Regions from separate parts of the Marinobacter sp. MIT930201 genome, predicted to be linked through region 3. Evidence: predicted binding sites of a transcription regulator. Region 3 holds the regulator's gene; each other region holds the start of a gene.
The links. Region 3 encodes FliA, which starts transcription of late flagellar genes. Its sites were predicted from a motif close to CTAAAGTTTNNNNNNNNNNNGCCGNTAA; they were not measured.

Region 1: the regulator FliA is predicted to act here: its motif matches at 2,493-2,520, upstream of SIC19_RS01565 (methyl-accepting chemotaxis protein).
Region 2: the regulator FliA is predicted to act here: its motif matches at 1,694-1,721, upstream of flgM (flagellar biosynthesis anti-sigma factor FlgM).

What each region holds. Positions count from the first base shown of each region.
Region 1 is NZ_CP138916.1:327,142-331,339, reverse strand. It holds gene SIC19_RS01580 (DUF1631 domain-containing protein) at 1-830, shown strand, start outside; gene ampD (1,6-anhydro-N-acetylmuramyl-L-alanine amidase AmpD) at 937-1,563, shown strand; gene SIC19_RS01570 (regulatory signaling modulator protein AmpE) at 1,563-2,450, shown strand; gene SIC19_RS01565 (methyl-accepting chemotaxis protein) at 2,554-4,198, shown strand, end outside.
Region 2 is NZ_CP138916.1:67,178-71,375, reverse strand. It holds gene SIC19_RS00350 (hypothetical protein) at 52-789, shown strand; gene SIC19_RS00345 (flagella synthesis protein FlgN) at 832-1,302, opposite strand; gene flgM (flagellar biosynthesis anti-sigma factor FlgM) at 1,310-1,636, opposite strand; gene flgA (flagellar basal body P-ring formation chaperone FlgA) at 1,815-2,519, opposite strand; gene SIC19_RS00330 (chemotaxis protein CheV) at 2,718-3,650, shown strand; gene SIC19_RS00325 (CheR family methyltransferase) at 3,692-4,198, shown strand, end outside.
Region 3 is NZ_CP138916.1:3,708,487-3,712,684, forward strand. It holds gene flhF (flagellar biosynthesis protein FlhF) at 1-669, shown strand, start outside; gene SIC19_RS16905 (MinD/ParA family protein) at 716-1,528, shown strand; gene SIC19_RS16910 (RNA polymerase sigma factor FliA) at 1,559-2,290, shown strand; gene cheY (chemotaxis response regulator CheY) at 2,467-2,850, shown strand; gene SIC19_RS16920 (protein phosphatase CheZ) at 2,872-3,660, shown strand; gene SIC19_RS16925 (chemotaxis protein CheA) at 3,678-4,198, shown strand, end outside.

The DNA.
Region 1 (4,198 bases), 980 kb from region 3:
CACTGTTGAATGAGGCGTGGGCAAAGTATCTACAGTGGATCGTGCTGCGTGAGGGTGAAGACAGTGAGCGCTGGGATGAGGCATGTGACCTTACCCGGCAGCTCGTATGGAGTGTTGATCCCAGGCCCATCAACGACAACACTCGCAGCGAGCTGCTGCGGTCGATTCCGGGAATCGTGGACGGTCTGAGAAACGCCCTACAGGAAATTTCGTGGGACCCGTTTGCCACCGACGCCGCCATAAGAGACCTTGAACTGGCCCACGTGGACGTGTTCCAGCGCCTTGTCACCACAACCCGCCCTGCTGTGGCGCCCGAACCTGAACCTCAGGCTGCGCCCCAAAAGGTGGAGGCGGAACCGTCTGTGGTCTCCAGGGATATGTCGGATACCGAGTCCAAACCTCCAGAGAAAGTGGAGCGAACGACTGAGGGCGTAATGGCAGGCGCCTCCGAGCCCTCGGATGCCACCACGTCTGTATCTGCTAGCCCCGTGCCAAGCCCTGAAGAGCCGGCCGCAGAGGAATTGGCCGGGAGCTCCGGCGCAAATGTCGAGCTTCAATGGCTGGAGCGGGCTGATGGCCTTCGTGTTGGCTCCTGGGTTGAGCTGACCCGTGATGGCAACAAAACACGCTGCAAGCTGGCCGCGTTTATCAAGGCGACGGGCAAGTACATCTTCGTTAATCGCAGTGGTGCCAAGGTGGCGGAATATCAGCGTGAAAACCTCGCACTGGCGCTCGCTGCGGATGAGATCTCCATGTTGGACGACGGCCTGATATTCGACCGGGCGCTGGAATCCATCATCGACAACCTTCGCAGTAGCCGCAAGGACTGATCGTATAGCAAGACCGGAGACTTTGTGCTTCAATCAGGGGCATCAAAGCAACAACGGCGAACGCATCGGTGGTCCGGTCTGTTCGCCCCGGCCTGTTGGAACCACATTGTCTGAAACCATCCCTTCGCGCAACACCATTGACCTGTCGCCACCGGCTGTCGCCGGATTACGGACGACCGGTCGGGTAGCCGGCGCCCGTTGGTGCCCGTCTCCAAATTTTGGCAAACGCCCCGAAGGGGCGGCAATATCCCTGTTGGTTGTTCATAACATCAGCCTTCCTCCCGGGCAGTTCGGAGGCGATGCCATCGAACGGTTTTTCTGCAACCAACTGTCCCCCTCAGAGCACCCCTATTTCGAGACCATCGCCGATATGAAGGTTTCGTCACACCTGCTGATCCGCCGGGATGGCGAATGCCTTCAGTTCGTCAGCTTGTTGGAGCGCGCGTGGCATGCCGGGCGGTCCTGCTTTCAGGGCCTGGAAGAGTGCAACGATTATTCAATCGGCATTGAGCTGGAGGGTGCGGATGACATTCCATACACCGCAGCTCAGTATGAGGTGCTTGCTGACGTGTCAGCACTGATCATGAAATCGTGGCCGGCCATCACGCCAGAGAGGATCACCGGGCACAGCGATATCGCACCCGGTCGCAAAACCGATCCAGGCCCGGCTTTTGACTGGCCCCGATATCGGCAACTGCTTGGTACAGGGCATGGCAACGGAGCGGATAACTGATGGTATTGGTGGTGTTTCTGCTCGCTTACCTGGTGAGACGCAAGCTGGATGCGGCCAACGCCTGGTCTTCTGAGCCGTTGTGGCGTTCCGCGTTTAACCGGGGAGGCGCTGAAAGGTCTGGTAACGAGGCAGGTCTATGGAAGGGGCTGGTTATTATTCTTGTGCCCTCGCTGATTCTGGCCGCCGGGGAGTACTATCTGCACACCATTGGCTGGCGCATGGCCGCGTATCCATTGGAGTTTTTGTTGATGGTGTTGTTGATGGGTGCGCCGGGTTGGCGGGCGCGCCTGGAGGTTTACAGCGAATCCTGGGCCAGGGGCGACATGCAGTCCGCTTGGCATCACGTTATGGATATTTTACCGGCTGAGGAACGGGGCGCGGCAACGTCGCCCGATGAGATGCATCTGGCTTTGTCACGAACGCTGATGGTCAGCGTCTTCGAGCGTTTTTTTCTGGTCGCTTTCTGGTATGCCGTTGGCGGTATTGCGGCTGCCTTCTTTGCGAGGGGAGTTGTCGCGTTAAGGGATCACTGGCCGCAGGTGGCAGCGAGACCAGGGTTTGCCGCGCTGGCGGAGATACTCAATTGGCTTCCCTCACGACTACTGTCCTTCACGTTTGGAGTCGCAGGTGATCTTGCCGGCTGGATGAAAGAAGGAAAACGAAGACTGTTTGATTTTAGCCTCAGAACCAACCAGCTATTGATGGGCGCCGCGAGCGCGGCATTGACGGGCTATGCACTGGACCCGGAACGGTTCTCAAAGATCCATCCGGACGAATGGGCGGGCTTTGGTGGCCGCAGCCTGGAGGCCATCCGGGATTTGCTGAACCGAAGCATGCTGGTCTGGATCTGCATCCTTGCGCTGCTGGTTATTGCCGGTGTGCGCTGATCACGACATTTTGAAAAAATTACATTTTTACGCCGAAAAACACTCAAGTTTGTAGTACTTTAGTCGACAATATAAGCAAATAGAATAAAGTTCCATCCTTTCGATGCTTTCTGTGGGGGTACACGTGAACCAGCTTATCAAGCCTGCAGTAGCGCTGATGAATCGGCTGCCGATGTTCTACAAATTCAGCCTGATCAGTGTGTTGTTCCTGCTTCCCATTATTGCCCTTTCCTGGTTGGTTATCAGTGAACTGAACCGGTCGGTTGATACCATGACCCGGGGCGTGGAGGGATTGGAGCAGCTCGAAAAGGTGGATACGCTGCTGGCAGAGTCCATGGCATACCGGGATTTTCGTGCCCCCGGCAAGATCAAGGATGACAATGAACTGCTCTCACAGTCCGCAGAGTCGTCAGAAACGATTGATAGAATTCTTGAGGAACTGGTTAACACAGAGGCTCGTTTTGATGAGTCCGGTAACTGGTCCCAGCAGGTGGCGATGCTGGTGGAAGAGTGGCAAACACTCAAGTCGACTGACAGTTATCAGGGCAATATCGACCCCCAGTTCAAGTATTATCAGGAGTTTGTCCAGAAAGTGCGGGCGCTCTTGTCCGCGACCATTGAAATTTCCGGCCTGGGGCAGGACGCATCCCGGGAAAACCTGCTGCTTCTGGGGCTTTTGCGTGAGTCGCTGCCGGATGCCCGCAGCATCATTGGCCGGGCCAGGACGTTCGGGACCTTTGCGCTCATCGACGGGCAGGTGGGTTACAACCTCAGTGACGCTCTTAATGAAATCTATGACGAACTGACCAACCGCGCATCACTGCTCGGGCCTGCACTGACCGTATCGATGGACGCATCGCCGACCCTGGAGAAAACGACAGGTGATGCTGTCGAGGGCATTCTCGAGAGTCTGGTGGTTGTGCGTGACGAGCTGGATGCCAACATCATCACGCCCATGCGCCTCGAGTTACCCTGGCGGGATTTCAACCGCACCATCGAAAACCAGCTTGCTCATTACGATGCGCTCAAGGCTGGAATTTTTGACGTCGTTGGCGCAAACCTGAACTCACGTCTGGAGGGCGAGCTGCAGCAACGGCAGTTGATTATTGCCGCATTGGTAATTGTCCTGTTGGTGGTGGTTTACCTCTACGTCGGCTTCTTTATGTCGGTACGCACGGCTATTAATCGTTTCAGCACGGCAGCAAGGTCCGTGGCTGAGGGCGATATGACGACTCACATCCAATTGGATAATCGTGATGAATTGGGTGAACTGACTACCGAGTTCAACAACATGACGGACCGGATTGCCGAATTGATCCGCTCAGTGAGCAGCACTACATCGGACGTCGATCGGCAGGCCACTCGTGTCAACGATACCGCGGCTGCGAACAGTGAGGCCGTTGCGCGGCAGATGGAGGAGTCAGGCCAGATCAACGAAGCCATGAACCAGATGGTGGAAGCGGTCAATGAGGTCACTGAGAGTGCTCATCGCGTGTCTGATAGCGCTGGCGCGGCTGAAGAGGATACCGAGAGAGGCCGCGGAGTGGTTGCGGATACCGTCGCCACCATCAACCGTCTTGCCACCGAAATATCCGGCGCGGTTGATGTCATCAACCGGGTAAACGCCGACAGCGATAACATCAGCCAGGTTCTGGTCGAAATCAAGGCGATTGCGGAGCAGACCAATCTCCTGGCATTGAATGCGGCCATCGAGGCTGCGCGCGCCGGTGAGCAGGGCCGTGGTTTTG
Region 2 (4,198 bases), 720 kb from region 3:
TGACCGGGCCAGGTTGTACGGCAATCACTGTGAAGCTATTGGAGGCATACCTTGAAAATCCGTCAGGGCTTCGAAGAAAAATCCCGTCTCGGTCGGTTGCTGATAAACCGGGGATACCTTTCCGAAATTCAGTTGGAAGAGGGCTTGCGCCTACAGCATGAGACCGGTCAGCGGCTCGGCGAGGTGTTTATACAGTCCGGCTGGATTACCGAGCGCGAGTTGCATCGGGTTCTCAAGCACCAATCCCGTTACCGCAACGCGGCTGCACTGGTCACCATGGCGGTATTGCCTTTTCAGCCATTGGTCAGTTTTGCCGCTGGCAGCACCACGAATGATTCACGAGACGTTACGGACGCCGCGCAATTGTACGAGCGTGCCGGTTTGGCGCCGCTTAATGATGACGAGATGGCCGGCGTGTCGGGGCAGGGTGATCAATCCTTGTTGGATCGTATCGCCACGGTATCTGCCATGACCGGAAGTAACGACGGGACAGGAGAGGTTGATCCGGATGTCATCGAAGGCCTGAAACTAACAGCGAACATTTTCGTGCCGGTGCTGAACTTCCTGGATTCTGATCTTACGATATCCGGTGTGCATTATCGGGATGATGTTCCCCGTTACACGGTTCGTGACGATGGCGGACTCACCCTGGCGTTCCCGGAAAGGATCGAACAGATCCGCATGGACAATATACGGGTCAGCGGCAGTCAGGGACCGTCCATGGGGAACATTGCACTCGACAATATCCGCTTCCATCCCGATTCACAGATGACGATCTATACTCGCTGATGGGATGCGTTGGGCTCCGACGTTTGCGGAGCCCAGAAGCCGTCAGGCGCTCGCCAGAACGGTACGGTGTGATACGGCCTTTTGCTCGCCCTGAGCACCGTAGAGGGTCTGGTGCCCGGAAACGCCGCGGAATATATCAGTAAGACGTGAAAGGCGCTTCTGAAGGTGACTGACAACCCGCCCATTATTGCTATTCAACTGGTGACAGGTCTTAAGGCGTTCGTCGGCCTCCCGCCACAAGTCGTAAACATCTGACAGGCCGGCGCTGAGAATAAACCGTGAGGGTGCTCCGTTTTCAGGTCGAAACCCCATCGACACCAGAAGGCGGATTTTGAGTTTGGCCCGTTCACGAATCTGACCCAACAGAGTGTTTTTCTCGCCAGTCAGTGATTCGAGTTTACGGATATCAGATGTGGAAAGGCAGGCTTTTTCCTGCTGCAGGACATCCGCCAGGGATTCGAGTTGACGGATATCCTGAGATAAAAGGTCTTTCAGTTCATCAATTGCGGCCATGATCTACTCACCCGAAAATGCTTTCATCCATCTCAAGCATTTTCTGGGCCAGTTTCTCTGCATCAACCTTGTAGGAGCCGCTTTCAAGGGCAGAGCGGATCTGCTCGATACGGTCATCGTCCATTTCCGGATAACTGCCGAGCTTTTGTTCGAGCTGTTTCAGGTTCTTCGCCTGGCTGCTCAAATTGACATTTTCACCACGGGCGCCTTGCGCCTGGGTCTTTGCCTGCTCAGCTGTAGAGGGCTGAGTGCTCTGGGTAGCGGAAGATTTATCGGCCGTGGTTTTCTGGGTGTTGACCTGGCCTGGGCCTATTCCATTAAAGTCAACTGACATAACGTTACCTGCTTAACTGGTCGGCCGCGTTGGGCGGCTCCAAAATTTCATACCTGTCTATCGGCATGGCCTGACGTTTCTTTAGCGATTTTTGCAAGAGTTAAATGACACTCTTGTCATCTTTCCAAAAAACCGGCAACAGATTGCCGTTTCCGGTGAATCAATGCCGGGAACGAGGTTACATGGGAATCTCGACATGCCCGGGAGCAGTCACACGGGCACGCACGGTGCGGGAGGACGAGAGGTTCTCAACCAGAACCTGTTCTCCAATCCCGGCACTAGCCAGGGCCTTACCCCTTGAGTTTACCGAAAAATTTCCGCTGCGGGCGCTGATGATAACATGGTCTCCGCGTTCGATCGCTGCCGGAGCCAGCACCAAATCCGGTGTAAATACGGTACCGGCGTTCACGCCGCGGCGCATTTCCATGCCCATTAACTGGTCGACATTGGTTATTGCGCCCCGTCGAATCGAATTCACCACCACGTTATCCGACTGTATTGCCGCTTTTGTCAGTCGTTCGCCGCGCCCCAGGGGGCGGGCGGCGACCATGGCTTCACCGGTTATCGTGACGGATACCGGAAGGAACATGCGCCAGGGGCGCTCGCCCTCGCAGGAAACCAGTAGCGAGGGTTGGGTGGTTCTCCAGGGGTCGCCGCTGAACGATACGCTGAGTGGGGTATCACAGGTTGCGAGCGAGAGGCGTGCGTCGAGTTGGCCAGTATCGTGGGAAACCGTAAAGCCTTCGTTTGCCTGAGCCTCTGAAAATGCCTCCAGAAATTGTTCCGCGCTGCTTTGAATTTGTTCGGCCGTGGTCGTGGAGGCCATTGCCGGGCCGGCTGTTACGGCGAATAACAATATGATGGCGAAATTGGTAATGCGCATACGCGGCAGTTTGTCCTATGCTGTCATTAACCGGGTAAAGCCCCGAGTTCAGGAATATCCTAATGATTTCCGGATTCGGCCGTTAAGCCTATCGAGTGAGTCAATAAACCGGCACATAGCCGGTTCCACGCGACTTTCTAGAATAACGCAGCAAGATGCGTGCCGGCAGCAAGACGTTTCGAGTGGGAGATATAAACGATGGCAGGGGTATTGGACAGTGTAAATCAGCGCACCCAGCTGGTGGGCCAGAATCGTCTGGAGCTTCTGTTATTTCGCCTTCGTGGCCGGCAGATGTACGGCATCAACGTCTTCAAGGTCAAGGAAGTGTTGCAGTGCCCCAGGCTGTCGTCGTTGCCGAACAGTCGCCCTATGGTTCGGGGCGTGGCCCATATTCGTGGCGAGACCATCCCTATCATTGACCTTGGTATGTCAATCCGGCTTCCCGGTATTCCCAAGGAAGAGATGGCCACCAGCTTCGTGATCATTACTGAGTACAACCGAAAAACCCAGGGTTTCCTGGTGGCTGGTGTCGACCGCATCGTGAATATGAACTGGGAAGACATCCTGCCGCCACCCAAGGGGGCGGGCAAAGACGTTTACCTGACAGCGGTAACGCACTTTGAAGACAAGCTGATTGAGATTATCGATGTTGAAAAGATCCTGTCTGAAGTGTCGCCGTTTGAGGAAGATGTCACCGAAGACGTTCGCAACCGCAGTTCAGAGCGGGTGCCCGGTCATCTGCCAGTGCTTGTCGTGGATGATTCCGCAGTGGCCCGACGTCAGATCGAGCGTTGCCTCACGGCTATCGGTATGGAAGTGGTGACAAAAAATGATGGCAAGCAGGCCTTGGATTACCTAAAAGAAGTTACGGCAGATGGCTCTCGCGCCATCGATCACCTGTGTTTGATCATATCCGATGTCGAAATGCCGGAAATGGACGGGTACACTCTGGTCACCAAGTGTAAAAATGAGCCTGCAATCAAGGATGTATTTATCATGCTGCACACGTCCCTGAGTGGCGTGTTCAACAAGGCGATGGTGCAGAAGGTAGGCGCTGACGATTTTATGGCTAAGTTCAGCCCCGATGAGTTGGCTGAAAGGGTCATGGAGATTGTTGACCGCGAGCAGTGACGCTCCTCCGTTACTCCCGACTCACTCGATAATGAGATCCAATGAAAGCTGAAATAACGCCACAGGAATACGAGGCCTTTAAATCATTCCTGCAGGATGCGTGTGGCATTTTGCTCGGGGAGAACAAGCAGTATCTGGTAAAAAGCCGTTTACGGCGGATCATGGAAGAGAACAAGCTAAGTACCCTGGGTGATCTGCTGGATCGCGTGAAGCGAACCGGACGTAGCAGTTTGAAGGAAGTCGTGATCGACGCGATGACGACGAATGAAACCCTCTGGTTTCGGGACAATCACCCGTTCCGCATCCTGCAGGAAAAGCTGCTGCCGGAATTCGGCGACAGAAAATCAGCGCAGTCACTTCGTATCTGGTCTGCAGCCTGTTCGACAGGCCAGGAGCCCTATTCGGTAGCGATGATTATTGAAGAATTTCGTCGCCAGCGGCCGGGTAGGCTGCGGGATGTGAAGATCACCGCCACCGACATCTCCAAAAGCGTTCTAGAGGTTGCGCGCCGTGGCGAGTACGAAATGATCGCCATTGGCCGGGGCCTG
Region 3 (4,198 bases):
ATGCTGGCCGCCGGTGTGAAGACCGCGCGTACTGAATGGGCGGATGAGGGCGGTGTCTACGCCCTGGTGGGCCCAACCGGGTCCGGCAAGACGACGACCATCGGCAAGCTGGCCGCGCACTATGTGCTGCGCCACGGCGCCGACTCTCTGGCGCTGGTCACCACCGATCGCTATCGGGTCGCGGCCCATGAGCAACTATTCGTGTTCGGGCGCATACTGAACGTTCCGGTTCGGGTTGTGGACGAAACCCATTCCCTGGACGACATACTGGACGAACTGTCGGACCGGCACCTGGTGTTGATTGATACCGCTGGCCTGACCAGCACCGACAAGGGCTACGAGGAGCAGCTTATGGAGCTGGCTCGCAGTCACCATCGGATTCGAACCCATCTGGTGGTTTCGGCAACCAGTCAGCCGCGCATCATGAAATCCGTTTGGCATTGCTATAAGATGGCAAATCTTACGGGTTGTGTGATGACCAAAATCGATGAAGCACTGACCCTGGGTGAATCGCTGGGATTCGTCATGGAAACGGGATTGCCGGTGGCGTATTACACCGACGGGCAGAAAATCCCGGAAGACCTGCACCACGCTGAGTCCATTCCGCTGGTGCGGTTGGCCGTGGAGAGGCTGAAGAAACTCCAGCAGCAACAGGCAGTCGCTGTTTAAAAACAACACAGCCTGCGGTTAAACGCGGCAAGAGATCAGAGTCAGTATGAGCAAACCACATCCGGTACAGGTGATTGCCGTTTCCGGCGGGAAAGGGGGCGTTGGCAAGAGCAACGTATCAGTGAACCTTGGCATCGCCCTAGCACAAATGGGACGGCGGGTGGTGCTGCTCGATGCCGACCTGGGCCTTGCCAACATTGACGTTCTGCTTGGCATTACCGCCAATCGTAATATCCAGGACGTCATCGCCGGGGAATGTGACCTTCGGGATGTGTTGGTCAACGGCCCCGGTGGCATCAAAATCGTGCCCGCGTCCTCAGGTACCCAACGCATGACCCAGCTTTCCAATCTGGAGCACGCTGGCCTGATCAACGCGTTCAGCGAACTGGGTGACCAGATCGATGTGCTGATCGTTGATACCGCTGCGGGTATTTCCGAATCGGTGGTCAGTTTCCTCCGAGCCTCACAGGAACTATTACTGGTTGTCTGTGATGAACCTACCTCTATCACCGATGCCTACGCCCTTATAAAGCTTATGAATCGGGATTACGGCACCAACCGCTTCCGTATACTGGCCAATCAGGTCAGGAATGAGCAGGAAGGTCGCCATCTGTTTGAAAAACTGACCCGGGTTACCGAGCGCTTTCTTGATGTGGCACTACAATATGTGGGTATGGTGCCGTATGACGAGGCCGTAAAAAAAGCGGTACAGCGCCAGCGTGCCGTGCTGGACGCCTATCCGCGGGCAAAAGCATCGTTGGCGATCAAGAGCCTCGCGGAGAAAGTGGATAGCTGGCCGCTGCCATCATCGCCCCGGGGACATCTGGAATTCTTTGTGGAGCGGCTCGTCGAAGTCTGATTTTGATCCTGTCACTGAATAGCCGGATACATGACATTGGCGAAAGAACTTGGAACCTACAACCGGACGGGTACACGAGGACCTTCCCAGCTCGTTGAGGAGCAGGCCCCGCTGGTCAAAAAAATAGCGCTTCACCTCATGGCGCGGCTGCCGGCATCTGTCCAACTGGATGACCTTATGCAGGCAGGCATGATTGGCTTGTTGGAAGCTGCACAGCGATACAGTTCCGACAAGGGGGCTACCTTTGAGACATACGCCGGGATCCGGATTCGCGGAGCCATGGTAGATGAAATTCGCAAAGGTGACTGGGTACCCCGATCCGTCCACAGGAACTCCCGCCGCATTGCCAAAGCCATCAAGGCTGTCGAGGACCGCCTGGGTCGGGAAGCTCAAGACTCGGAAGTAGCCGAGGAGCTGGGGCTGGACCTCGACGAATACTATTCCTCCCTGAGCGATGCTAACAGTGGCCGACTTTTTAGCCTGGATGAGCTCAATGAATCCGGCGAGCTGCCGATAGAAGAAACAGAGGACAGTGATAACCCGTTGGATGGCTTGGCGTCCGACAACTTCCGGAAGAGCCTGGCAGCTGCGATTGGTGACCTGCCCGAGCGAGAAAAGCTGGTGCTCAGCCTTTACTATCAGGAAGAATTGAACCTGAAGGAAATTGGTGCTGTGTTGGGTGTCAGTGAAAGCCGGGTCAGCCAGATTCACAGCCAGGCCGCGCTCCGTCTGCGGGGGCGTCTTACTGGTTGGCAGAGCTGAACAGGCCGCCAGTCCCATTGAACGGCGTTACCAGGCATTCTTTACTGTAGCCTTTTGGTAACCGGTGCTTTACAACCGGCTCAAAGGCCACACAATAAGCGGTTAAACTACCGGCCTGCTAGACTGTGAGCCGGAAGCCAAAAACGAATTCCGGGCGTTTTTAACTGGAGGTCCCATTGGACAAGAACATGAAAATCCTGATTGTGGATGACTTCTCCACAATGCGACGGATCATTAAGAACCTGCTTCGCGATCTCGGTTTTACCAACACTGACGAAGCAGACGACGGCAATACAGCACTGCCTATGCTCAGGAGCGGCAAATACGATTTTCTGGTAACCGACTGGAATATGCCAGGGATGTCCGGACTCGATCTGCTCAAGGAAGTCCGTGCCGATGACAGCCTGAAAACACTGCCTGTGCTCATGGTGACCGCCGAGGCGAAGCGCGACCAGATTGTCGCTGCTGCGCAGGCCGGTGTGAACGGCTACGTGGTCAAGCCCTTCACGGCAGCCGTACTCAAGGAGAAGATTGAGAAGATCTTCGAACGCATCCAGTAATTCAGAGGTCGGACGGCTCCCATGAGCAATAGAAAAAAAGACCCACAGGGGCTCGACCCGGAGGTCACGGAGAAACTCCGCAGCCAGGCGGCCGAGTTGGTTGAACAGGTCAACGCCGGGGACTATGGCCGCGCGATGACGCTGATCAATGAATTGAGCGAGGTGAGGGACCAGAGCCTGTATCGGGAAGTCGGCCGCTTGACCCGCAGCCTCCACGAGGCGATCCGCAATTTCCAGATCGATCCCCGTAACGCCGAACAGTCAGAAGCTCTGTCGAAGATGACCGATGCGTCGGATCGCCTTGAGTACGTGGTTCAGATGACCGGTAAAGCAGCCAATCGGACCATGGATCTGGTTGAGGAGGCTATGCCCAAGGCCAGCGCACTCCGCGACGAGGCCGCCGAGCTGAGAGACCAGTGGCAGAAACTGCGTCGCCGCGAGATGGCGCCGGCTGAATTTCGTGAGCTCTATGCCCGTATCGACACGTTTTTCGTGACCCTGAATACCGATGCCGGGGCGATGTACGACAACTTGTCGGAAATTCTTCTGGCCCAGGATTTCCAGGACCTCACTGGGCAGGTGATCCAAAAGGTCACCACTCTGGTTAAAGAGGTGGAAGAGCATCTGTTGAGCCTGGTAGTGATGGCGAGTCATGTGGACCAGATGACCGGCACCGTGCATGAACTGGAAGAGCGGGAAAAGATATCGGCGGAACAGGGTGTTGGTCCACAGATCAAGGCCGAAGAACGCGAAGACGTAGTATCGGGACAGGACGATGTTGATGATCTTCTGTCCAGTCTCGGTTTCTGAGTAAGAGAGGGTAACGCATGGCGCTTGATGCCGATGAAGAGATCCTGCAGGACTTCCTTGTTGAGGCAGGCGAGATACTCGAAAAGCTGTCGGAGCAACTGGTCGACCTGGAACAAAACCCGGACGACAGCGATCTGCTCAACGCCATCTTCCGAGGCTTTCACACCGTAAAAGGCGGCGCTGGGTTTCTGCAACTCGATGCCCTGGTGAACTGCTGTCATTCCGCGGAGAACGTCTTCGATATCCTGCGCAACCACAAGCGCAAGGTAGACTCGGAACTGATGGACGTGGTGCTGGAAGCCCTGGATCACGTCAATGCCATGTTTGAACAGGTTCGCCACCACGAGGAACCGACGCCAGCTCCCGAGGAACTGATTGCCGCTCTGGACGCATTGGCGCAGCCGGCAGGGGAGTCGTCGCCAGCAAACGCAGCGGTCGCTCGCGAAGAACAGAACGAGAGCAACGAAGCCAGTTCTGGAGACGATGGCGGTGATATTACCGACGACGAATTCGAGCGGTTGCTGGATGCCCTGGAAGA